4 regions of the Ensifer sp. KUDG1 genome follow, and region 4 is predicted to be linked to each of the others. Evidence: riboswitches for the same ligand, from Rfam matches in the RefSeq annotation. Region 4 holds a riboswitch; each other region holds the start of a gene.
What was found. Region 4 has a riboswitch for thiamine pyrophosphate ahead of thiC (phosphomethylpyrimidine synthase ThiC). Riboswitches for the same ligand answer to the same signal wherever they lie in the genome.
Positions count from the first base shown of each region.

Region 1: it holds a riboswitch for thiamine pyrophosphate, as region 4 does, so the genes downstream of both, thiB (thiamine ABC transporter substrate binding subunit) here and thiC (phosphomethylpyrimidine synthase ThiC) in region 4, are expected to answer to the same signal.
Region 2: it holds a riboswitch for thiamine pyrophosphate, as region 4 does, so the genes downstream of both, thiO (glycine oxidase ThiO) here and thiC (phosphomethylpyrimidine synthase ThiC) in region 4, are expected to answer to the same signal.
Region 3: it holds a riboswitch for thiamine pyrophosphate, as region 4 does, so the genes downstream of both, thiD (bifunctional hydroxymethylpyrimidine kinase/phosphomethylpyrimidine kinase) here and thiC (phosphomethylpyrimidine synthase ThiC) in region 4, are expected to answer to the same signal.

Region 1 covers NZ_JBNDIG010000009.1:78,415-83,779, forward strand. Annotated here, with positions in the region: gene thiQ (thiamine ABC transporter ATP-binding protein) at 1-277, opposite strand, end outside; gene thiP (thiamine/thiamine pyrophosphate ABC transporter permease ThiP) at 274-1,899, opposite strand; gene thiB (thiamine ABC transporter substrate binding subunit) at 1,907-2,935, opposite strand; TPP riboswitch at 2,987-3,105, opposite strand; gene M2267_RS21475 (GNAT family N-acetyltransferase) at 3,239-3,724, shown strand; gene M2267_RS21480 (thiamine diphosphokinase) at 3,809-4,459, shown strand; gene M2267_RS21485 (ABC-F family ATP-binding cassette domain-containing protein) at 4,463-5,365, shown strand, end outside.
Region 2 covers NZ_JBNDIG010000006.1:107,200-112,564, forward strand. Annotated here, with positions in the region: gene M2267_RS16795 (thiamine phosphate synthase) at 1-551, opposite strand, end outside; gene M2267_RS16800 (thiazole synthase) at 548-1,321, opposite strand; gene thiS (sulfur carrier protein ThiS) at 1,325-1,522, opposite strand; gene thiO (glycine oxidase ThiO) at 1,519-2,490, opposite strand; TPP riboswitch at 2,654-2,773, opposite strand; gene bioB (biotin synthase BioB) at 3,196-4,212, shown strand; gene M2267_RS16820 (8-amino-7-oxononanoate synthase) at 4,209-5,354, shown strand; gene bioD (dethiobiotin synthase) at 5,351-5,365, shown strand, end outside.
Region 3 covers NZ_JBNDIG010000010.1:12,035-17,399, forward strand. Annotated here, with positions in the region: partial or broken gene M2267_RS22735 (LysR family transcriptional regulator) at 794-1,205, shown strand; partial or broken gene M2267_RS22740 (IS110 family transposase) at 1,228-1,464, shown strand; TPP riboswitch at 1,797-1,900, shown strand; gene thiD (bifunctional hydroxymethylpyrimidine kinase/phosphomethylpyrimidine kinase) at 2,018-2,848, shown strand; gene M2267_RS22750 (glycosyltransferase family 4 protein) at 2,920-4,221, opposite strand; gene M2267_RS22755 (hypothetical protein) at 4,218-5,365, opposite strand, start outside.
Region 4 covers NZ_JBNDIG010000006.1:246,111-251,475, reverse strand. Annotated here, with positions in the region: gene M2267_RS17430 (dicarboxylate/amino acid:cation symporter) at 1-209, opposite strand, end outside; gene M2267_RS17425 (ATP-binding protein) at 438-2,306, shown strand; gene M2267_RS17420 (sigma-54-dependent transcriptional regulator) at 2,310-3,674, shown strand; TPP riboswitch at 3,772-3,900, shown strand; gene thiC (phosphomethylpyrimidine synthase ThiC) at 3,991-5,365, shown strand, end outside.

The DNA of each region.
Region 1 (5,365 bases), on a different contig from region 4:
CGAGATGGGCGAAAAGGTTGTTGTCCTGGAAGATCATCGAGACCGGCCGTTCCGACGGCGCCCGATCGGCCACGTTCTCGCCGAGAATGCGGACCTCGCCGCGATCGGGGTCCTCGAACCCGGCAATAAGGTGGAGCAGCGTCGACTTGCCGGAGCCAGACGCACCGGCGACGGCGACGATGCCACCGGTGGCAATCGCGCAATCGAAGGTGAGCGCGGCCGTTTCGAAACGGACCTCGACATCGCGCAGCTCTATCGCGGGGACGGGGTGGGTCATGCTTTGCGTCTTTCCGGCCGGCTGTCATTCGCCGTGCCGAGGATGGTGAAGATCAGGCACAGAAGCCCGAGGAAAAGGGCGAGACCGGCGGCGTCGGCGGTGCGGTAGCTGCCCATGCGGCTGTAGAGCAGCCAGGGCAGCGTGACCATGTCTTGGCTGCCGAAGAGGGCGACGGCGCCGAGATCGCCGAGCGACAGCGCCATGGCGAAGGAAAGTGCCATCAGCAGCGGCTTGCGCAGCGCCGGAAAGTCGATCCATCGCAGGCGATCAAAACCACGGATGCCAAGGCTTGCCGTCAGCCGTTCCGACCGCGCCGCATGGGTCGCCATTGCCGGCGCGAGGATGCGATGGACGAAGGGAAGCGCCATCAGCGCATTGATCGCCACGACGATAACGGGCGCAAAACGCGCGACATCGCCGAAGGGACGCAGCAGAAGGAACCAGCCGGCGCCAAGCACCACGGGCGGCACCAGCAGGATCAGCGAGGTGCTGGCGCCGATGGCGCCGGCGAAACCGCGGGCGAGCGACGTCGCGTGACGCGGCGCGGTGACGGTCGCGGCTGCGCGGATCATCACGGCCGCCATGGTGACGGAGGCGAGGGCCGAGGCGAGCGCGATTGCCGCGCTGGTCAGCAGCGCCCGGTGCACGGCCGGATCGCGGGCGAGCTTCAGCAGATCGGCTTCGAGACCGGAGATGAGGACGGCGACCAGCGGTGCGCCAAGAAACAGAAAGGCAAGGGCGATCCAGGCGGCATCGGTCAGGCGCGCGATCCTGGATGCGCCATCGAAGCGGCGCACGGTGCGGCCACCGGTCATGCCCTCTTCCGGCCCGGTCGCCAGATGACGAAGCAGGAACAGCAGCAGGCCGGTCATGGCGATCTGCAGGGCCGATAGCGCGATCGCGCGGGGCGGATCGAAATCGAAGCGCAGCGCCTGGTAGATTGCCACTTCGATTGTGCTGGCCGCAGGCCCGCCGCCGAGCGTCAACACGAGGGTGAAGCTGGTGGCGCAGAGCATGAAGACAAGGCCGGCGGCACCTGGAAGGAGGCCGCGCAGGACGGGCCATTCGATGAAGCGGAAGAGTGCGCGCGACGGCATGCCGAGATTGGCGGCGCTGCGCCAGTATTCGGCGGGGATGCGCTCGAGCCCGGCCAGGAACAGGCGTGCCGCAAGCGGCATGTTGAAGAAGACGTGGGCGAGCAGGATGCCGAACAGGCCGTAGATGCTGACGGGCTGCGCGAGGCCGAGCCAGCGCAGGCCGGAATTGAGGAATCCCTGGCGCCCCCAGATCTCGATCAGCCCGAGTGCGCCGACGAGAACGGGCAGGCCGAGCGGCAGCGCCATCAGGCGCAAGAGCCAGATGCGGCCGGGAAACTGCGGCCGCCGCGCCAGCGCCTGGGCGACGGGGATGGCAAAGAGCACCGACAGCAGCGTCGAGAGTGTCGCCTGCAGCAGGGTGAAGCGGGTGACGCGCCAGATATAGGCGTCGAACAGCGCGTCATCGCTGGCGCCGCCCGTCTGGCTCAGCAAGGCGACGATCGCCAGGCCGACGAAAAGGACGAAGGCGCCGAGGCAGGCTGCCCCGGCGACCACTGTCATGCGATTTTCGCGCAGTGCGAACAATCCGGCCTCAGTTCTTGCTCATGGCGGCGAGCCATTCGTCGATCCAGGCCTTGCGGTTCTTGGCGACCTCCTCCGAGGGCAGGAGGAAGGTGTTATCCGGCTTGACCAGCTTGTTGAAGGCGTCCGGCAGCGGCTCCTTGGTTGCTGCGACCGGCATCATCCAGTTGGTCGTCGGGATGATCGACTGGAACTCCGGACCGGTCATGAAGGCGAGGAACTGCTTTGCCAGTTCCGGCTCCTTGGCGTTCTTGGTCATGCCGGCGACTTCGATCTGGATGTAGTGCCCTTCGGAAAAGGCAGCCGCCTGATAGCGCTCGGTATTTTCCGCGACCATGTGGTAGGCCGGCGACGTGGTGTAGGACAGCACCATCGGCGCCTCACCCTTGGTGAAGAGGCCATAGGCTTCCGACCAGCCGGGGGTGACGGTCAGAACGCGGTCCTTCAGCTTCGCCCAGGCGGCACCCGCCTCATCGCCATAGACGGCCTTGACCCAGAGGAGCAGACCGAGGCCCGGCGTCGACGTGCGCGGATCCTCGATGACGATCTTCTGCGACGGGTCGCCTTCGACCAGTTCCTTCAGGCTTTTCGGCGGCGTCTTCAGCGTCTCGGTGTCGTAGACGACGGCGAAGTGGCCGTAGTCATAGGGCAGGAACGTGTCGTCGGAGAAGTTGCCGGGCACGGTGACGCCGGTTGCCTCGATGCCGTGCGGCGCGAAGAAGCCCGTTTCCTTGGCTTCCGCAACCAGATTGGTATCGAGGCCGAGCACGATGTCGGCCTTGGAAGCCTCGCCTTCGAGCTTCAGGCGGGTGAGAAGCTCGACGCCGTCGGCGACGCCGACATAGTTGACCTTGCACTCGCAGGTCTTCTCGAACGCTTCCGCAACCTTGGCGCCTGGTCCCCATTCGGTGATGAAGCTCTCATAGGTATAGACCGTCAGCGTCTTGTCGGCGGCGATCGCGACGCCGGAAAAAACGAGGCTTGCGGTGGCCGCAAGGGCTAGCCGGCTAAAGAGTTTGAGTTGCGATGAATTGGACATGGCGAGGACCTCTCTCCCAAAGTTCGTTGTTACATGGGAAAAGGGCGTATCGATCCGATCGCGTCTAATCCCTCCGCCGGTATGAGCCGGATCAGGTTCCGCGGGTTGGCGTTTTGACGCCTCTCAGCCTCCGGCCGCTGTGCGGTCGGGAGGCACCCCGTTAGAGCGGCAAGAGATTTACCGCTGCCAAGGCCCCAAGGCAAGCGATGTTTGCGGGGAAGCAAAGGCGCCTGGCCGGCACGACGGCGCGTGTTTGCGTAAGCCGCCAACTGCGCTACACAACGGCAGCGAGGAGGAAATGTCATGCCCGATATGCTCGTTCGACTTTATGCCCTGCCGGCTGAGCCTCAGTCGAAGCTTGGTCCTGGCGTCAGCATTCGCCGCGCCATGGCGCCGGAGCGCCGCCTTGTCGTGTCCTGGATCGAAAAGACCTTTGGCGCCGGATGGGCGGGCGAGGCGGAAGCCGCCTTTTCCTCGACCCCGACGCGTATGCATGTCGCAGTCCATGAGGAAAAGATTGTCGGCTTTTCCTGCCACGACGTGACGGCGCTCGGCTTCTTTGGTCCGACCGGTGTCGACGAAAGCATGCGCGGGCAGGGCATCGGCGAGGCGCTGCTGCTTGCAAGCCTGACGGCCATGCGCGAGGCCGGCTACGGCTACGCGATTATCGGCGGTGTCGGGCCGGCGAAGTTCTACGAGCGGGTGGCCGGGGCCGTCGAGATCCCGGATTCGACCCCCGGCATTTATGCCGGCATGCTGTTCCCCGATCCGGTGCCCGAGGGGCATTGACGGTCTGACCAAAATCTTAAGAACCGGTCGCCCGACGGTTTTCTTCGTTTTCCTTCGGCGGTCCTTTGCGCTATGGGCTTTGCCATGGCTCGATCGACCTTCACCATTCTGCTTGGCGGCGCCCTTTCGCTGACCGACCGGTTGGCTCACCAGCTGGCCGCAAGTCGCTTCATCGCGGCTGATGGCGGCATGCGCCATGCGCGGCTGCTCGGCATCGTGCCCGATGTCTGGGTCGGTGATTTCGACTCGACCGAGGAAGCCCTTCTTGCGGACTACGCCTCCGTCCCGCGCGAGCCCTATCCGGCGGCAAAGGCCGCGACGGACGGTGAGATCGCGGTCGAGGCGGCGCTGTCGCGTGGCGCCGATCGCCTGATCTTCGCCGGCGCGCTCGGCGGCACCCGCAGTGATCATGCGTTCATGCATCTGCTTCATGCCGTCGCCCTTGCCGAGCGCGGGCTTTCGGTGTTGATGACGTCGGGCGAGGAGGAGGCCTATCCGCTGCTGGCCGGCTCGCTCGAAGTCGACCTGCCCAAGGGCTGCCTCTTCTCGGTCCTCGGGTTGACCGAGCTGACCGGTCTTTCGATCGTCAATGCGCGTTATCCGCTCGACGATTTCACCCTGCCGTTCGGCTCGTCCCGAACCGTTTCCAACGTTGCGGAGGGTCACCTTCGCTTCACTCTCAAGAGCGGCCGCGCCCTCGTGCTTGCCCGCCCCTATGACCTTTCCGGAGCCTGAGCCTTGGCGCCTCCCATTCTGAAACTCGACGATATCTTCCTCACCTTTGGCGGCACGCCGCTGCTTGCCGGCGCCAATTTTCAAGTGGAGCCGGGCGACAAGATCTGCCTGGTCGGCCGCAACGGCTCGGGCAAATCGACGCTGATGAAGATCGCCGCGGGCCTTGCAGAGGCGCAGTCGGGCGAAGTGTTCCGCCATCCCTCGGCAACCATCCGCTATCTGCATCAGGCGCCGGATTTCGACGGCTACGACACGGTGCAGGCCTATGCCGAGGCGGGTCTCGGCCCGAGCGACGATCCCTATCGCGTCGCCTATCTGCTGCAGCATCTGGGTCTGACCGGCGAAGAGGATCCCAAGCGCCTTTCTGGCGGCGAAGCGCGTCGCGCAGCACTCGCGCGCGTCATGGCGCCGGAGCCGGACATCCTTTTGCTCGACGAGCCGACCAACCATCTCGACCTGCCGACGATCGAATGGCTGGAAGACGAACTGATCCGCAGCCGCTCGGCGCTGGTGCTGATCTCGCACGACCGGCGCTTCCTGGAAAAGGTCTCGACCGCCACCGTCTGGCTCGACCGTGGTCAGTCCCGTCGCCTCGACCGTGGCTTTGCCCATTTCGAGGCCTGGCGCGACGAGGTGCTGGAGGCCGAGGAGCTGGAGCAGCACAAGCTCGGCAAGGCGATCGAGCGCGAGGAACATTGGCTGCGTTACGGTGTGACCGCGCGGCGCAAGCGCAACATGCGCCGCCTCGGCGAGCTGCAGACCATGCGGGCGACCTATCGCGGCCACAAGGGGCCGCAGGGCACCGTGCAGGCGACGGCCGCCGACGCCAAGGAATCCGGCAAGCTGGTGATCGAGGCCGAGAAGATCACCAAGGCCTATGGCGAGCGCACCATCGTCGCGCCGTTC
Region 2 (5,365 bases), 140 kb from region 4:
GCGTTGCGGGTGATGTCCGTCACGACGGCGGCGATGTCGGCGCCGTGCTCGAAGACGCCGGCAATCCGCTCGACGTTGAGACCCCCGATAGCGACCAGCGGCAGGGAGCCGAGGCGCTTCCGCCAGGCGGCAAGACGCGGTAGTCCCTGCGGCGCCCACTTCATCGCCTTGAGGATGGTCGGGTAGACCGGCCCGAGTGCGATGTAGTCCGGGTCGGCCGCCAGCGCCGTCTCCAGTTCCGCCTCGTCATGGGTGCTGAGGCCGAGCTTCAGGCCGGCGGCGCGGATCGCGGCAAGGTCGGCCTCCGCCAGGTCCTCCTGACCGAGATGGACGAAATCGCAGCCTTCGGCGATCGCCAGCTGCCAGTAGTCGTTGACGATGAGCTGGCAGCCCTGCTCGTCGCAAACAGCCTTGGCCGCGCGGATCTCGCGGCGGATCTCCGCTTCCGGACGATCCTTGACGCGCAGCTGTACCAGCTTGACGCCGAGCGGCACCAGCCGCTCGATCCAGGCCGCGCTGTCGACGATAAGGTAGAAGGGGTCGAGTTTCACGCAAACACCGCCTTTCCGATGACGGGGGTGGAAGGGACGGCAAAATCGCGCGGTTCGAGCATGCCCGCCTCGAAGGCCTGCCGCCCGGCATCGATCGCGCCCGCAAACGCCGATGCCATCAGCGCGGGCCTGGCGGCGCCGGCGACGGCCGTGTTGAGCAGGACGGCGTCGAAGCCGAGTTCCATCACCGTCGTTGCGTGCGAGGGCCGGCCGATGCCGGCATCGACGATCAGCGGCACATCGGGAAAGTTCGCCCGCATTGCCCGGAGCGCCTGGATGTTCTGCGGCCCCATGGCGCTGCCGATCGGCGCGCACCAGGGCATCAGCACCTTGCAGCCGGCTTCCAAGAGCCGCTCGGCAACCACCAGATCATCCGTGGTGTAGGGAAAGACCTCGAACCCTTCGGCCGAAAGGATGCGCGCCGCCTCGACCAGCCCGAAGACATCGGGCTGCAGCGTGTCGTGGTGGCCGATCACTTCGAGCTTCAGCCAGTTGGTGCCGAAGACCTCGCGCGCCATCTTGGCCGTCAGCACCGCCTCGGACACCGAATGGCAGCCAGCGGTGTTCGGCAGCACCTGCACCCCGAGCGCCCGGATCAGTTCGAAGAAGGCGCCGCCCTGGCGGCTCCCGGCGGTTTCGCGCCGAAGCGAGACCGTGACGATTTCGGTGCCCGAGGATCGCACCGCATCTTCGAGCACGGCGGGGGAGGGATAGCGGGCGGTGCCGAGAAGCAGTCTCGAGCGCAGGTCCTGTCCATAGAGCGTCAGCATGTCTCAGCCTCCTTTCATCGGCGAGAGGATTTCGATGCGGTCCCGGTCGCAAAGCGCATGACCCGAACGGTCGGCCCGGTGCACCAGTTCGCCGTTAACGGCGGTGGCGAGCCAGTCGCCTTCGAAATCGAGGGTGGCCAGAAGCTCGGCGAGGGTGGCGACGGCGAGGTCGTGATCCTCGCCATTGACGGTCAGTCTCATGCGGCATCTCCCTTCAGGTCCTGCGCAAGCGCAAGGTCGGCTGCTTCCGCCGCCACGGCTGGCGAAAGCAGGAAGCCATGGCGGTAAAGTCCGTTGATCGTGATGGTCTGCCCGGCGCGCAGGGCGCGCGGCAGGTTGTCGGCGAAGGCGGGGCGGACGCCGGCGCCGGTCTCGACGAGGCGCGCTTCGCCGAAGGCTGGATGCAGGGCATAGGCGGCGTTCAGCAGTTCCATGAGGGAACGGGCGGTGATCGGTCCGCCGTCATCCGTCTCGATCATCGTCGCCCCGCACATGAAGAGGCCGCCGCCGCGCGGCACGATGTAGAGCGGGATGCGCGGATGAACGAGCCTGACGGGCCGCGACAGCTCCACGTCGCTTGTCTCAAGGTAGAGCATTTCGCCGCGCACGCCGCGCAGGCCGGGCGTGTCGCTGATGCGTGCCGCACCGGTGCAGTCGGCGACGAGATCGTGGTGTCCGTTGTCGCTCGCCTCGGTGATGAAGGTGACGCCGCGATCGACAAGCTTCTGCCGCAGCCGGGCGAGCGCCCGGCGTGGGTCGAGATGCGCCTCGCCGGCAAAAAACAACGCCTCGCGGAAACGTCCGGCAAGCGCCGGTTCCAGCCGTTCGATCGCCGCGGTGTCGAGCCATTCGTAGCCGGAGGTGCGCGAGGCGAAGCGCCTGAGTTCGCCGGCGTCCCGTGGCGGGGCGACGACCAGCGTGCCGTTGCGGGAAACTTCGCCTGGCAGGACGTCGTCCCACCAGTCGATGGCGCCGATGCCCTTCGTCAGCACCGCCTCTTCGGCGCTTTCGCGCTCGCACCAGGGCGCCAGCATGCCGCCGGCAAACCAGGAGGCCGCGCCGGCAAAGCCTGGCTCTTGCTCGACGACCGTCACCGCGACACCGCGGGCGCTGAGTTCATGGGCCAGACAGAGCCCTGCGACGCCGGCACCTTTCACGAGGACCCGCATCGCTCAGCGCTCCCGTGTGGCGCGAACGGGCCGTCGTAGGCAACGAAGCTGGATGGTGTTGGCGGTGTGCATGCCGAGGCTCCAAAGGTGGAGACCCAGTTCACGAGCGGGGGAGGGGAAGGACGCCTTGCCGATTGAACCGTCACGTAAGCGCGACGTTTGCGGCAGCGAGTCTGCACCGTCCCTACGCCAGTATGAACTGGATCAGGTTCAACGGGTCACTGCGCCGCGCAACCGCATAGCAGAATCTCAGCCCCTTGGCGGGACACCCCTGGTGAATGCTCCAAGCTGACCGCTCGGGGCCGTTTTTGTCAAGAGCCAGCATTCGTGCTGACCGTGATCTGACTGCCGAAAAAATTATCTATAATTTTTCTGCGAGAAAGCGCAGGCGTCGGTGGCGCGATGGAAGGAAGGGGCTGGCCGACCGGAATGAAGCTTGGAATGCCGGAGAAGTCCGGAGTCGTAGTGGTTTCGTTGGCGGCGTGCGCGAGACTTTGGCGTTGACGCGCGAGTGAGTGATTGTCGGTTCTCGCCCTGTGCCGACGGCGTCCGGACCTTCATACGATCCAAAAATACAACCAGAAGAGTATGCGATGTAAACATTTCTTCCCTTGGGTGCTTGCGAATTTCCGTGTCCGACAAAATTATAGATAATATTGGATTCTATCTATTTTACGACGGTGACGACCTGGAGGACAAACCGAAATGCTGGACAAAAACCGAGCGGCTGGTGCTGATTTTATCCTCGGCGACGCGGCAAATACCCGCTGGACCCAGGCGGAAGCAGAGAAAATCTATAATCTGCCGTTCAACGATCTGCTCTACCGCGCCCACACCGTTCACCGCGCGCAGTTCGATCCCAACGCCATCCAGATGAGCCGGTTGCTCTCGATCAAGACCGGCGGTTGCGCCGAGGATTGCGGCTACTGCAGCCAGTCCGCTCATTATCCGACCGGGCTCAAGGCATCGAAGCTGATGGAGGTCGAGCGTGTGCTTGCCGAGGCGCGCAAGGCGCGCGACGGCGGCGCGACCCGCTATTGCATGGGGGCCGCGTGGCGCAGCCCGAAGGACCGCGACATGGATGCCATCGTCGCCATGGTCGAGGGTGTACGGGCGCTCGGCATGGAAACCTGCATGACGCTCGGCATGCTGACGCCGGCCCAGTCTGCGCGGCTCGCCGAGGCCGGGCTCGATTACTACAACCACAATGTCGATACGTCCGAACGCTTCTATAGCGAGATCATCACCACCCGCAGCTTTGCCGACCGGCTGGAGACGCTCGCCAATGTCCGCGACGCCGGCATCAAGGTCTGCGCCGGCGGCATCCTCGGCATGGGCGAGACGGCCGACGACCGGATCTCGATGCTGGTGACCCTCGCCAACCTGGCCGAGCCGCCCGAGAGCGTGCCGATCAACATGCTGATCCCGATCCCGGGCTCGAAGCTGGCGGATGCAGCACCCGTCGATCCGATCGATTTCGTCCGCACCATCGCGCTTGCCCGCATCCTGATGCCGCAATCGCATGTCCGGCTTTCGGCCGGTCGCACCGACATGAGCGACGAGACGCAGGCGCTCTGTTTCTTTGCCGGCGCCAATTCGATCTTTGTCGGCGAAACCCTGCTGACCGCCGATAATCCCGGCGAGGACCACGATGCAGCGCTCTTCCGGCGGCTGGGGCTGAAGCCGATGGCGCTGGCGGCAAGGCAGGACGCGGCGGAATGACCGCGGGTCTTTTTGCGCGCTACGAGAAGACGCTGGAGGGCCTCGAACGCAAGGGCCGCCGGCGCGCTCTTGCCCCCGCCGGCGGAGTGGATTTCACCTCGAACGACTACCTGGCGCTCGCCGCCTCGCCGCGGCTGAAGGCGGCGATAACGGCCGCCATCGCGCGCGGCGTGCCTGTCGGCTCCGGCGGCTCACGGCTGTTGCGCGGCAATCACGAAGAACACCAGGCGCTGGAGACGGAAGCGGCCGCCTTCTTCGGCGCCGAACGGATGCTCTTTTTCGGCAGCGGCTATGCCGCCAATGCTGCCTTGTTTTCGACGCTGCCGCAGCGGGACGATCTCATCGTCCATGATGCCCTGATCCATGCGAGCGCCCGTGAGGGCGTCGCCGCAAGCAAGGCCGATGCGGTGGCAGCAGTGCACAACGATGTCGGCGCCTTTGCCGATGCCATCGAAAAATGGCGCCGGGCCGGCGGAGCGGGGCGCCCGTGGATTGCCGTCGAAAGCCTCTATTCGATGGATGGCGATCGCGCGCCGCTTGCCGACCTCTCAGCGCTTGCCGCACAGCATGACGGCTTTCTCGTCATCGACGAGGCGCACGCGACCGGCGTCTTCGGACGGGAAGGTCGCGGTCTGGCGGCGGAGTTGGAAGGCCGGGAGAACGTCGTCGTGCTGCACACCTGCGGCAAGGCGCTCGGTGTTTCCGGCGCGGTGGTCGGGGCGAGCGCCGTCCTTTGCGACTATCTCGTCAACCGCGCCCGCAACTTCATCTACTCCACCGCACCTTCGCCGCTCGTTGCGGCCGCGGTGCGCGAAGCGCTCGTAGCCCTCGTCGACGAGCCGGAACGCCGCGCCGCATTCGAGGGCCTCAGATCCTTCGCCAACCGGGCGCTCGTCGAGACGCTTGGCATCGAAGGCAGCGGCTCGCAGATCCTGCCCATCCCGATCGGCGACAACGGCCGAGCGCTCCGCATCGCCGCCAGCATGCGCGCCGAGGGCTACGATATCAGGGCAATCCGCCCGCCGACGGTGCCGGAAGGCACCGCGCGTCTTCGGATCGCCATCACGCTCAACGTCGACCAGTCTGCAATCGCGCAGATGCTGCAGCAGTTGAAGAGCGCGATCGCCAAGGAGCGGCCATGAAAACCCGTATC
Region 3 (5,365 bases), on a different contig from region 4:
GACTTGGCCGAGGGCGCTCGCTTCAAGGTGCTGCCGTCGACCTTTCTGCTTTTTCGACTGCGTGCGGCCCACTCGGTAATGCCTCGAAGGCATCCGCAAGCGAGCGCGGGTAGAGTTGTTGCGGGAAGCGTTCGACGCGCATGGCAGCGTCCCGGTGGTGGCGGGACGCCATGGCTGGATCAACAAACGCGCAACAGCCCTCCGTCTGACTGCGGGAATTGCCCCCTACCTCTCTTAGTAGCATTGTCGAGTGTGCCTGCGGCAAAAACACGGGGCGTGTCTGCCTGAGAGCAAATTCAGGGCAACTTGCTCCCGAAATTACTCGTATCGCATAAAGTTTGGGACGGGTATTTGCGGAAACTGGCGCCTCGGCGAATGTCCGACCCACGGAATTTCTCTTTTTTTCCAAACACGTACATTGTCCCTTTTGCTGCCGCTCGCCGCCCGCTTGTGAGCGGCTCTATAGCAGTTGTGCCTTCCGGAACTTTCCCAAAGAGTTCGCCTATTTCGCATTCCATAGCTTGAGCGAACTTCTTGAAGTGTAACAATGGTGGGGTTTTTGGTACCGCGCTCTAGGTGGCCGGCATACGAGCGCTCAATACCTGCAGCCAGCACCAGATCATCTTGCAATATCTGTCGCGCAACCCGCAATCGTCGAAGATTCAGAGCGCCCAGCTGCCGTACGTCCATGGCTGCAAAACAGCATTTGACAATTTATGGAACCACGTATTTTAGGACCATGAAAGCGTCCGTTGCGTGTGGCGTCGCGGCTGCACGTTCACAGGAGGTTGCGATGGAACTTCGCCACCTCTCGTTCTTCGTTGCCGTCGCCGAGGAGCTGCACTTCAATCGGGTAAGCAGTCCGTTTGCACATCGCCCAGCCAGCGCTGAGCTCACATATCCAGGCCCTGGAGAAGGAATTGGGAGTCCGGCAGCTTGAGCGGTCGACAAGGAGGGGCGAGTTAACGCGGGCAGGGGAGGCGTTCTACGATAGGGCGATGCGGATCATCGGCGATATCGGCTTATCGATGCATGTGGCGCGATTTGCTGCCGGTAAGGCGGCCCGCACAATCAAGATCGGGACCGTCTATCCGGCGACGATCGGCGTGCTGCCAGCGTTTCGTGCCCGCATCGGCGGGAAGTTCCCCGACGTGGCGCTGCATATGAAGAGCGGCTCGACCGGTGGCATCATCCGTTCAATCGAGCGGCGCGGATCAATCGCGAGCAGGGCGTCCGAAAGCGGGCAATCCGCGGCTGCGAACGGCGATGGTCGAGCTCGCCTGGTTATGGCTGCGCTACCAGCCGGGCTCCAGCCTGTCCTGCTGGTTTAAGGAGCGCGTCACACAGAATGGCGGGCGATTCAAAAAGACGATGATCGTGGTGCTCGCTCGCAAACTGCTGGTCGCCTTACGGAAGTATGTGAATGGTGGCGTCGTCATCGATGGGGCAATATTGAAAACCGCAATGACGGCAATGCCACACCCCAAACGATCGGCGATGAGGACTGAGCCGCACTTTCGTGCAGCGCACGATGTATCCGGCCATTATGTACCCCGGAATTCTCTGATTCCTGAGATGCATACGTGTGCGTCCCGCTTGCCTTGTCGGATGAAAAACGTAATGTCAGCGTGTCTGTGAAGTCGAACGCTCAGACGAAAGGTCCCTTGCGCTCTAACGGCAATAGGGGCCTTTTTTTGTCCTTGTGAAAGCTTGGATTTCTCGCGAATTGCATCGAATCACGCATGCGAGCTCCAAACTCCGGCCATTGACATCCCCGATCATCCGCCCCTAGCATCCCTCCTGCCGAGGGGCGCACTGTCACGGTGCTGAGATGGCGGTGAGCCAGACCCTTGAACCTGATCCGGATCATACCGGCGTAGGAACGGCGAGGGCCCTTCTGCTCACCAGCCGTCTTTGCGCTTGCCGACCGGATCTCCGTCCATTTCCGGGAGGTCGCTTTGCTCGTGTCCGTTTTTGACTCAAACCGAAAAGGCTCAAGCCTCTTGCAGGTGGGGCTATGACCGCGATTGCCGTAACCATCGCAGGGTCGGATTCTGGCGGCGGGGCCGGCATCCAGGCGGATCTGAAGGCGTTCTCTGCGCTCGGCGTTTATGGCGCCAGCGTGATCACGGCGGTCACGGCGCAAAATACCCGCGGGGTATCTGCGGTGGAGGATATCTCCCCGACCGTCGTTGCGGCTCAGATCGACGCGGTGTTTTCCGATCTTGCCGTCGGTGCGGTGAAGATCGGAATGGTATCTCGCCGGGAGACGATCGGGGTGATTGCGGCCGGTCTAAAACGCTATGGCCGGTTGGCTGTCATCGACCCGGTGATGGTGGCGACCTCGGGCGACCATCTGATGCGCTCGGATGCGGTCGCGACGCTCAAAGAGGAGTTACTGCCGCTGGCGCTTGTGCTGACGCCGAACCTGCCCGAGGCGGCGCTGTTGACCGGACGCCCAATCGCCGAAACCGAAGCCGAGGTCGCGCGTCAGGCAGAGATCCTTCTGAAGCTCGGTGCGCGTTCAGTGCTGATGAAGGGCGGTCATGCCAAGGGCAAGGACGCGATCGATATTTTCTATAGCGGGGAGGGTGTCCTCATCCTGTCGCGGCCACGGATCGAAACCAGCAATGATCATGGCACCGGGTGCACTCTCTCGGCAGCAATCGCCTCGGGGCTTGCCAAGGGTATGCCGATTGACGATGCGGTTGTGGCAGCCAAGGCCTACTTGCATGCCGCGTTGGTGGCGGCCGATGGCCTGACCATCGGCCAGGGGAATGGGCCGGTTCATCACTTTCATCATTGGTGGGGCAACGACAAGGGTCGGGCGCCGCGGCTTCGAACGTAGCCGAAGCCAAGCAAAGTCCTAGCCGGTTGTCGCGATCAGGCTGAGCAGTGTGGCATGGCTTCGGCCCTACCTCAGGCCACTGCCGCGCTGGGCAGGGACTGCTGCTCGCCCTTGAGCAACTTGCGATAAAGCGCCACATGCTCCCGTGCGCAATCGACATGACTCGTCGGCCGCCGAAGCGTCGCACGCAGATTGTCCCATGCCCGCGGGGCGGCCAAGACGTCGATCAGACGGTCGGCCAGATCCTGGGCGCTGCCGGCGCGGAAGTGATAGCCGTCCAGCCGATCGCGGACCTTTTCCGCCATGCCGCCGATGTCCGAACACAGGATCGGCCGGCCGTGATGCAACGCTTCCTGTATAACGACGGGGGAGTTTTCCCACCAAACAGAGGGCATTATTACCCAGTCAACCGAGCGCATCAGCCGCGGCATGTCCTGGTTCTGGTAGGCGCCGTAGAAGCGGACGCGACGACCGGCGTCCTCGATCAGCTTCGCCACCTTCTCCTGATAGTCCTTCGGCTGACGTTCGAGGTTCCCGCCAAAGATCATCAATGAGGAATCGTCGCCCCAGACGTCGTCGGGCACGCGCGATACCGCGTCGATCAGCACGTGAACGCCCTTGAACGGCGTCATCTGCCCGAAATAGGCAAAGCGGTTACGCCGCGCCGTCGCTGACGGCAGCTCGCGGGCCGGCGCCTTGTCGCCCATCACGATGCCGTTTTCGATGACGAAGATCTTTGCGGCTTCGAGCCCCCACTCGACATAGCGATTGGCGAGAAAGGCGCTCGGCGCGATAAAGGCATCGGCGAGATTGAGCATGCCGCGCACGAACTGCTCGCGGCGAACGAACCTCGATACCGGGATTTCGGGGAAACACGTGTGGCAGCTGATCGGCGAGGCGCCGTTGCAAAGCTGGCCCGAGGGGCGTTTCACCATCTGTCCGTGATTGTGGCAGATCGGCAGATATTCGTGGAACGTCACGACGATGCGCGCCTTGGGCAGGGCATCGCGAACGGCATAGAGCGCTTCCAGGCCGAAGCCGAGAATATGATGGAAGTGAACGACATCAGGCTTGATATCGCCAACGAAGCGCAGGAGGTCGCGGCGGATCGCGTCCGTATCGCCGTTGGAGAGGAAGAAATGGTCGAAGTCTTCGGCGTGGTAGAGCACTTCGTCCATGGCAAGCCGCAGGCTCATCAGCGCGGAGGCGCCATGGCGCGGAACCGGATTGCCGACACGGGCAAGGTAAATCGATTCTACGCCCGACAGGCCGTTCAGCGCCTTGTGAAGACCATGCGAAGCAATTTCCGCCCCGCCAAGCGAATGGGTCGGGTGGCCATGGGAGACCACGAGTACGCGGAGTTTTTCGCTCATGCGCCAGCCTCTTCGAAAAATGTTTTGGCAGTTTCGGAGGCGGGCATCCATCGGCCGCGGAACAGCGTCCGATCGACACGTTCGACGAAGCGCGCGGTGGCGGCGGAACCCTCTCCGGGCACCTCGTCGGATCCCACCATCTGCAGGGAAGGAAGCCAGTAGGCCTCGTATCCCTTTCCGCTGAGGCGAAGAGCGAGGTCGAGGCCCTTCAGCGCTGCACCGAGATAGGTCGGCGACAGGCCTGCGTCCTCCATAAGCGCTTCGCGCGGCAGGATGCAGCAATCGAGCGATGCGGATGCAACCCTGGTCAGCTTCAGACGATTGACGGCGCCGACAGGATAGCCCGCGTAGCGGCTCGATTGCAGATGGTCGGGACGATCCAGCGACGTGCTGCCGGCCCAGCGGATCGAGTGATCCTCATAGGCAAGGGTCGGAGAAATGATACTTCCCGTCTTTGCCTCGTAAGCGGAAACGAGTGCCTGATACCACCCGGCATTGGCTGGCGTCAGCGACGAGGAAAGCAGAACGACCGCGTCGCTGTTCACGCTTTCGGCGGCCGCTTGCGCCAGGTCGCATGCATCGCCGGCGCCTTCGACGGAGATGAGCCGCAGCGGCAAGCGATAGAATTCCGAGAGTTGACGGATGTGGACCGCATGCCTTCGGAACCGCTCGGTCTGCAGCACGAGCGCGATCGGGGCTCGGCGCGTTTGCGGATCAAGCGCGAGCAGCCCCAGGAGCGGTGCGAAATCCGTTTCGGTTTCTCCGGCGACAAGAAGGATGGCGGTACCCTCGGCCTGGTCGAAGAGGCCCATGTCGACAACGGTCTCGATGGTCGGTGCGGTGCTGCGCGCCGCCGTCAGGAAAGGGACGATCTGCCGGTCGATAATATCGGGCAGGGCCCAGCTTGTCGGATCGATCGAGCCAAGCAGCCGTAGGGCGGCGGTGCGTGCGGGCAGCCGGACCGGGAAAAGTGGCATGTAGGCGCGGCGGGCGTCCCTGAGGGTGAGTTCGATGTGAACTGGTCCCTCCGCCTCGCCATTAAGCACCTCGACTCGACTAATAAAGCCATGCGATCGGCGGTGACCGGAAATCGCGCTCTTGAATTCCGGGCGATCGACGAAGGCCTCTTCGACGTCGGACCGCT
Region 4 (5,365 bases):
CCGGTCGCAACCGTCAGGAAGATGACCGGCGCGATGATCATCTTGACGAGACGGATGAAGGCGTCGCCGAGGGGCTTCAGTTCCGTGCCGAGCGACGGATAGAAATGGCCAAGCAGGATGCCGGCGGCGATCGCCACCAGCACCTGGACATAGAGATGGCGATAGAAAGGTGTCTTGCCGCGCGGTTCCGCGGATTGTTCGATAATCATGAGATCCTCCACTGGACCCAGTCCGGCGTCATGCCGGGCCTCCCGGGTCAAATTCCGATGCGCGACAGCGCGGGCTGTCATGAGGATGTCATTTGCAACGGCCGTGCCAGTTCGCCGCGGCAGAAACCAAGCCTTTGAATTGATGAGGATGTTTTGTGCGGGTGGCTTGGTGCGCACAAAGAGTTGAGCGGATTTCCGCACAGCCCATCTGGAAGCCTGAGCGAAAAAATGCACAATTGGGCCATGTTCGATGCCCTCTCCGCCCCCCTCAATATGGCAGATCTCGACCAGTCGATGCGCCGCACCTGGCTGGTCTTTGCCGGCCTTGCCGTCGCGCTGCTTGTCGCCGCGCTGCTGCTTGCCGGCGAATACGGCCGAAGCCAGGCGCTCGAAACTGTCGATGCCCAAAGCCGGATCGATGCCAATCTGAAGGCCTCGCTGCTGCGCGCCGTGCTCGAGCGCCAGCGCTCCACGCCGCTGGTGCTGGCCGACGATGTCGAGGTGAAGGCGGCCCTTTCGACCCGCAGCCCAGAGGCGCTGCAGCGGCTGGACGAAAAACTTCAGGCGCTGGCGGCCAACACCGACGCCGCTGTCATCTACGTGATCGGCCTTGATGGCGTCGCGGTCGCTGCCAGCAACTGGCGCGAGCCGACGAGTTTCGTCGGCAACGACTATGCCTTCCGCGAATATTTCCGCATGGCGATGCGCGACGGCAAGGCCGAGCATTTCGCCATGGGCAATGTCAGCAAGCGGCCCGGTCTCTATATCTCCCGGCGGGTCCAGGGCCCTAACGGTCCGATCGGCGTCGTCGTCGCCAAGCTCGAATTCGACGACGTGGAAGCCGAATGGCTCGCCTCCGGCAAGCCCGTCTACGTCACCGACCGGCGTGGTATCGTGCTGATCACCAGCTTCCCGTCCTGGCGCTTCATGACGACGAGGACCATTCCGCGCGATCGCGTCGCCGCCATCCGCGACAGCCTGCAGTTCGGCGATGCTTCACTGTTGCCGCTGCCCTTCCGCGACATCGAACCGACGAGCGACGGTTCCAGCGAGTTGCGCGCGCTCCTGCCCGGCGACAGCGAGCGGCGGTTCCTCCGAGTCGAAACCATGGTGCCGACCACAAGCTGGCGGCTGGAGCAACTGGCGCCGCTCGACGGCGCGATCTCGGCGGCAACCCGCGAGGCCCGGCTGATTGCGCTCGCCCTCCTCGCACCGCTGCTCGCCCTTACCACCTTCCTCCTGCGCCGCCGCCAGACGCTGGCGCTCGTCTCGGCGCGCGATCGCGCCGCCCGCGACGAGTTGGAAACCCGTGTGGCGGAGCGCACCCATGATCTCAGCCTTGCCCGCGATCATCTCGAAACGGAGATCGCCGACCATCGGCGCACCGGCGAAAAGCTGCAGGCGGTGCAACAGGAGCTCGTCCAGGCGAACCGACTGGCGATCCTCGGCCAGGTAGCAGCCGGCGTCGCCCACGAGATCAACCAGCCGGTCGCGACCATCCGCGCCTATGCCGACAACGCCCGCACCTTCCTTGACCGGGGCCAGCAGCAGACGGCGGTCGAGAACCTCGTCAGCATCGCCGAACTGACCGACCGGGTCGGCACCATCACCGACGAACTCAGAAGCTTTGCCCGCAAGGGCCGTTTCGTCGCCGAACCGACGCCGATGCGCGACGTGATCGAAGGGGCGATGTTGTTGCTGCGCAGCCGCTTTGCCGGCCGCATGGATGCGATCGTCATCGACCTGCCGGAAAATGGCCTCCGCGTGCTCGGCAGCCGCATCCGGCTGGAACAGGTGCTGATCAATCTTCTCCAGAACGCGCTGGAAGCGCTCGGCGCGCGTGCCGACGCCGAGATCCGCGTGCGCTGCGAGGACAGCACCTCCGGGACGGTTTCGCTCGTCGTTGCCGACAACGGCCCGGGCATTGCCCCGCATATCCGCGAGGATCTGTTCACGCCGTTCAACACCTCGAAGGACGAGGGCCTCGGCCTCGGCCTTGCCATCTCAAAGGAGATCGTCGCCGATTATGGCGGCGATATCACCGTCGACACCAGCGACAAGGGCACCGTCTTCACGGTTCGCCTGAAGAGGGCCTGAGCGATGCAGCCGACCGTCTATCTCGTCGACGACGACACCCATCTGCGCAAGGCGATGACGCAGACGCTGGAACTCGCCGGCCTCACCGTCATCCCGTTTGCCAGCGCCGCCGAAGCGTTGAAGACGCTCGATGCCAATTTCGACGGCATCGTCGTAAGCGATATCCGCATGCCGGGCATCGACGGCCTCGCCTTCTTCCGCCGCATCGAAGCCTTCGACGCAGACCTGCCGGTGATCCTCGTGACTGGCCACGGCGATATCCCGATGGCGGTGCAGGCGCTTCAGGACGGCGTCTACGACTTCATCCCAAAACCCTTTGCCGCCGATCGGCTGGTGCAAAGCGTGCACCGGGCGCTCGAAAAACGCCGGCTCGTGATGGAAAACCGAGCGCTGAAGCGGGCCGCCGAGACGGCCGGCGACAGCCTGCCGCTGATCGGCCAGACGCCGGCCATGGAGCACCTGCGCCAGACCATCCGGCACATCGCCGATACCGATGTCGACGTGCTCGTCGCCGGCGAGACCGGCAGCGGCAAGGAAGTGGTGGCGACGCTGCTTCACAATTGGAGCCGCCGCCGTAACGGCAACTTCGTGGCGCTGAATTGCGGCGCGCTGCCCGAAACGGTCATCGAAAGCGAACTCTTCGGCCATGAACCGGGCGCCTTCACCGGCGCCTTGAAGAAGCGCATCGGACGGATCGAGCATGCGAGCGGCGGCACGCTGTTCCTCGACGAGATCGAGGCGATGCCACCGGCAACGCAGGTGAAGATGCTGCGCGTTCTGGAAGCGCGCGAGATCACGCCGCTTGGCACCAACCAGGTTCGTCCGGTCGATATCCGCGTCATTGCCGCTGCCAAGATCGATCTCGGCAATCCGGCGGAGCGTGGCGATTTCCGCGAGGACCTCTACTTCCGATTGAACGTCGTGACGCTGTCGATCCCGCCGCTGCGCGAACGCCGTGACGATATCCCGCTACTCTTCTCGCACTTCCTGACCCGGGCGGCCGAGCGCTTCAAGCGCGACGTGCCGATGATCTTTCCGGCCGTACAACGGCATCTGATGACGCATGCCTGGCCGGGCAATGTGCGTGAACTCTCGCACTTTGCCGAACGCGTGGCGCTTGGTGTCGAAGGTCCGCTGGGACAGCCGATTGAGCGCGCCGAACAGCCCGGATTTGCGCTGCCGGAACGGCTCGAACGCTACGAGGCGGAGATCTTGAAAGAGGTGTTGCGCGCTCAGCGCGGCGACGTCAAGGCGACGATCGAGGCGCTCGGCATTCCGCGCAAGACCTTCTACGACAAGCTCCAGCGCCACGGCATCAATCGCGCCGATTATGCCGAGCGGACAGCACCGGAAAAGGCCGGCCGCTAGCGCCAAACTCGAATCCGAAAACACACGCACTAGGCGCATCTTTGTCGATAGGCGAATTCACGCTTGACGACCCGGGCCGTTCGATGGCTATGATCTAGGCATTCACCAGGGGGGTCCCGCAAGGGGCTGAGATTCTGCTGGATGGCCGGCTTGCCGGCTATAGCGCAGTGACCCGTTGAACCTGATCCAGTTCATACTGGCGTAGGGACGGTGCAGATATCGAAGCCAGGATTCCGTGCGGTGAGCACCTGGCGGAGCGTCTTTCATCTTTCCGGCATCAGAACTGGGTCTCCAATCGCAAACTTGGAGCCTCGTCATGAATATTGCCACCAAACCCGCAGCCCTCACGGTCACGCAAGGCCCGCTTCCGGCCTCCCGAAAGATCCACAAGCCGGGCGTTCTTCATCCGGATATTCGCGTGCCGATGCGCGAGATTGCTCTGCACCCGACCTCGGGCGAGCAACCGGTCACGGTCTATGACTCCTCCGGCGCCTATACCGCCGACGGTGCCGAGATCCGCATCGAGGACGGCCTGCCGCGGCTGCGCCGCAACTGGATCGTCGACCGCGGCGATGTCGAGACCTATGAGGGACGAACGGTTCGTCCCGAAGACAACGGCTTTGTGAGTGGCGACCGCCTGACGCCAACCTTCCCGTTCCAGCATGCGCCGCTGAAGGCCACGGGTGGCCGGGCAGTGACGCAGCTTGCCTATGCCCGCGCCGGCATCATCACGCCGGAGATGGAGTTCGTGGCGATCCGCGAGAACCTCGGCCGCGACGCGGCGCGCGCGAAAGTCCGCGACGGCGAAAGCTTCGGCGCCCACGTTCCCGATCACGTGACGCCGGAATTCGTACGCCAGGAAATCGCCAGCGGCCGCGCGATCCTGCCCGCCAACATCAACCATCCGGAATCCGAACCGATGATCATCGGCCGGAACTTCCTGGTGAAGATCAACGCCAATATCGGCAACTCCGCCGTCACCTCGTCGATGGCCGAGGAAGTCGAGAAGATGGTCTGGGCGACGCGCTGGGGTGCCGACACGGTCATGGACCTCTCGACAGGCCGCAACATCCACAACATCCGCGAATGGATCATCCGCAACTCGCCGGTTCCGATCGGCACCGTGCCGCTCTACCAGGCGCTGGAAAAGGTCAACGGCATTGCCGAGGACCTCACCTGGGAAGTCTATCGCGACACGCTGATCGAGCAGGCCGAACAGGGTGTCGACTATTTCACCATCCATGCCGGCGTGCGGCTGCACTACATCCCGCTCACCGTCGACCGCGTCACCGGCATCGTTTCGCGCGGCGGCTCGATCATGGCCAAGTGGTGTCTGCATCATCATCGTGAGAGTTTCCTCTACGAGCATTTCGAGGAAATCTGCGACATCTGCCGCGCCTATGACGTCTCCTTCTCGCTCGGCGACGGCCTGCGCCCCGGCTCGATCGCCGATGCCAACGACGCGGCACAATTCGCCGAACTCGAAACGCTCGGCGAGCTCACCAAGATCGCCTGGGCCAAGGATTGTCAGGTCATGATCGAGGGCCCAGGTCACGTGCCGATGCACAAGATCAAGGAAAACATGGACAAGCAACTGGCCGTCTGCGGCGAGGCGCCGTTCTACACGCTCGGACCGCTGACGACGGACATCGCACCCGGCTACGACCACATCACGTCGGGTATCGGTGCGG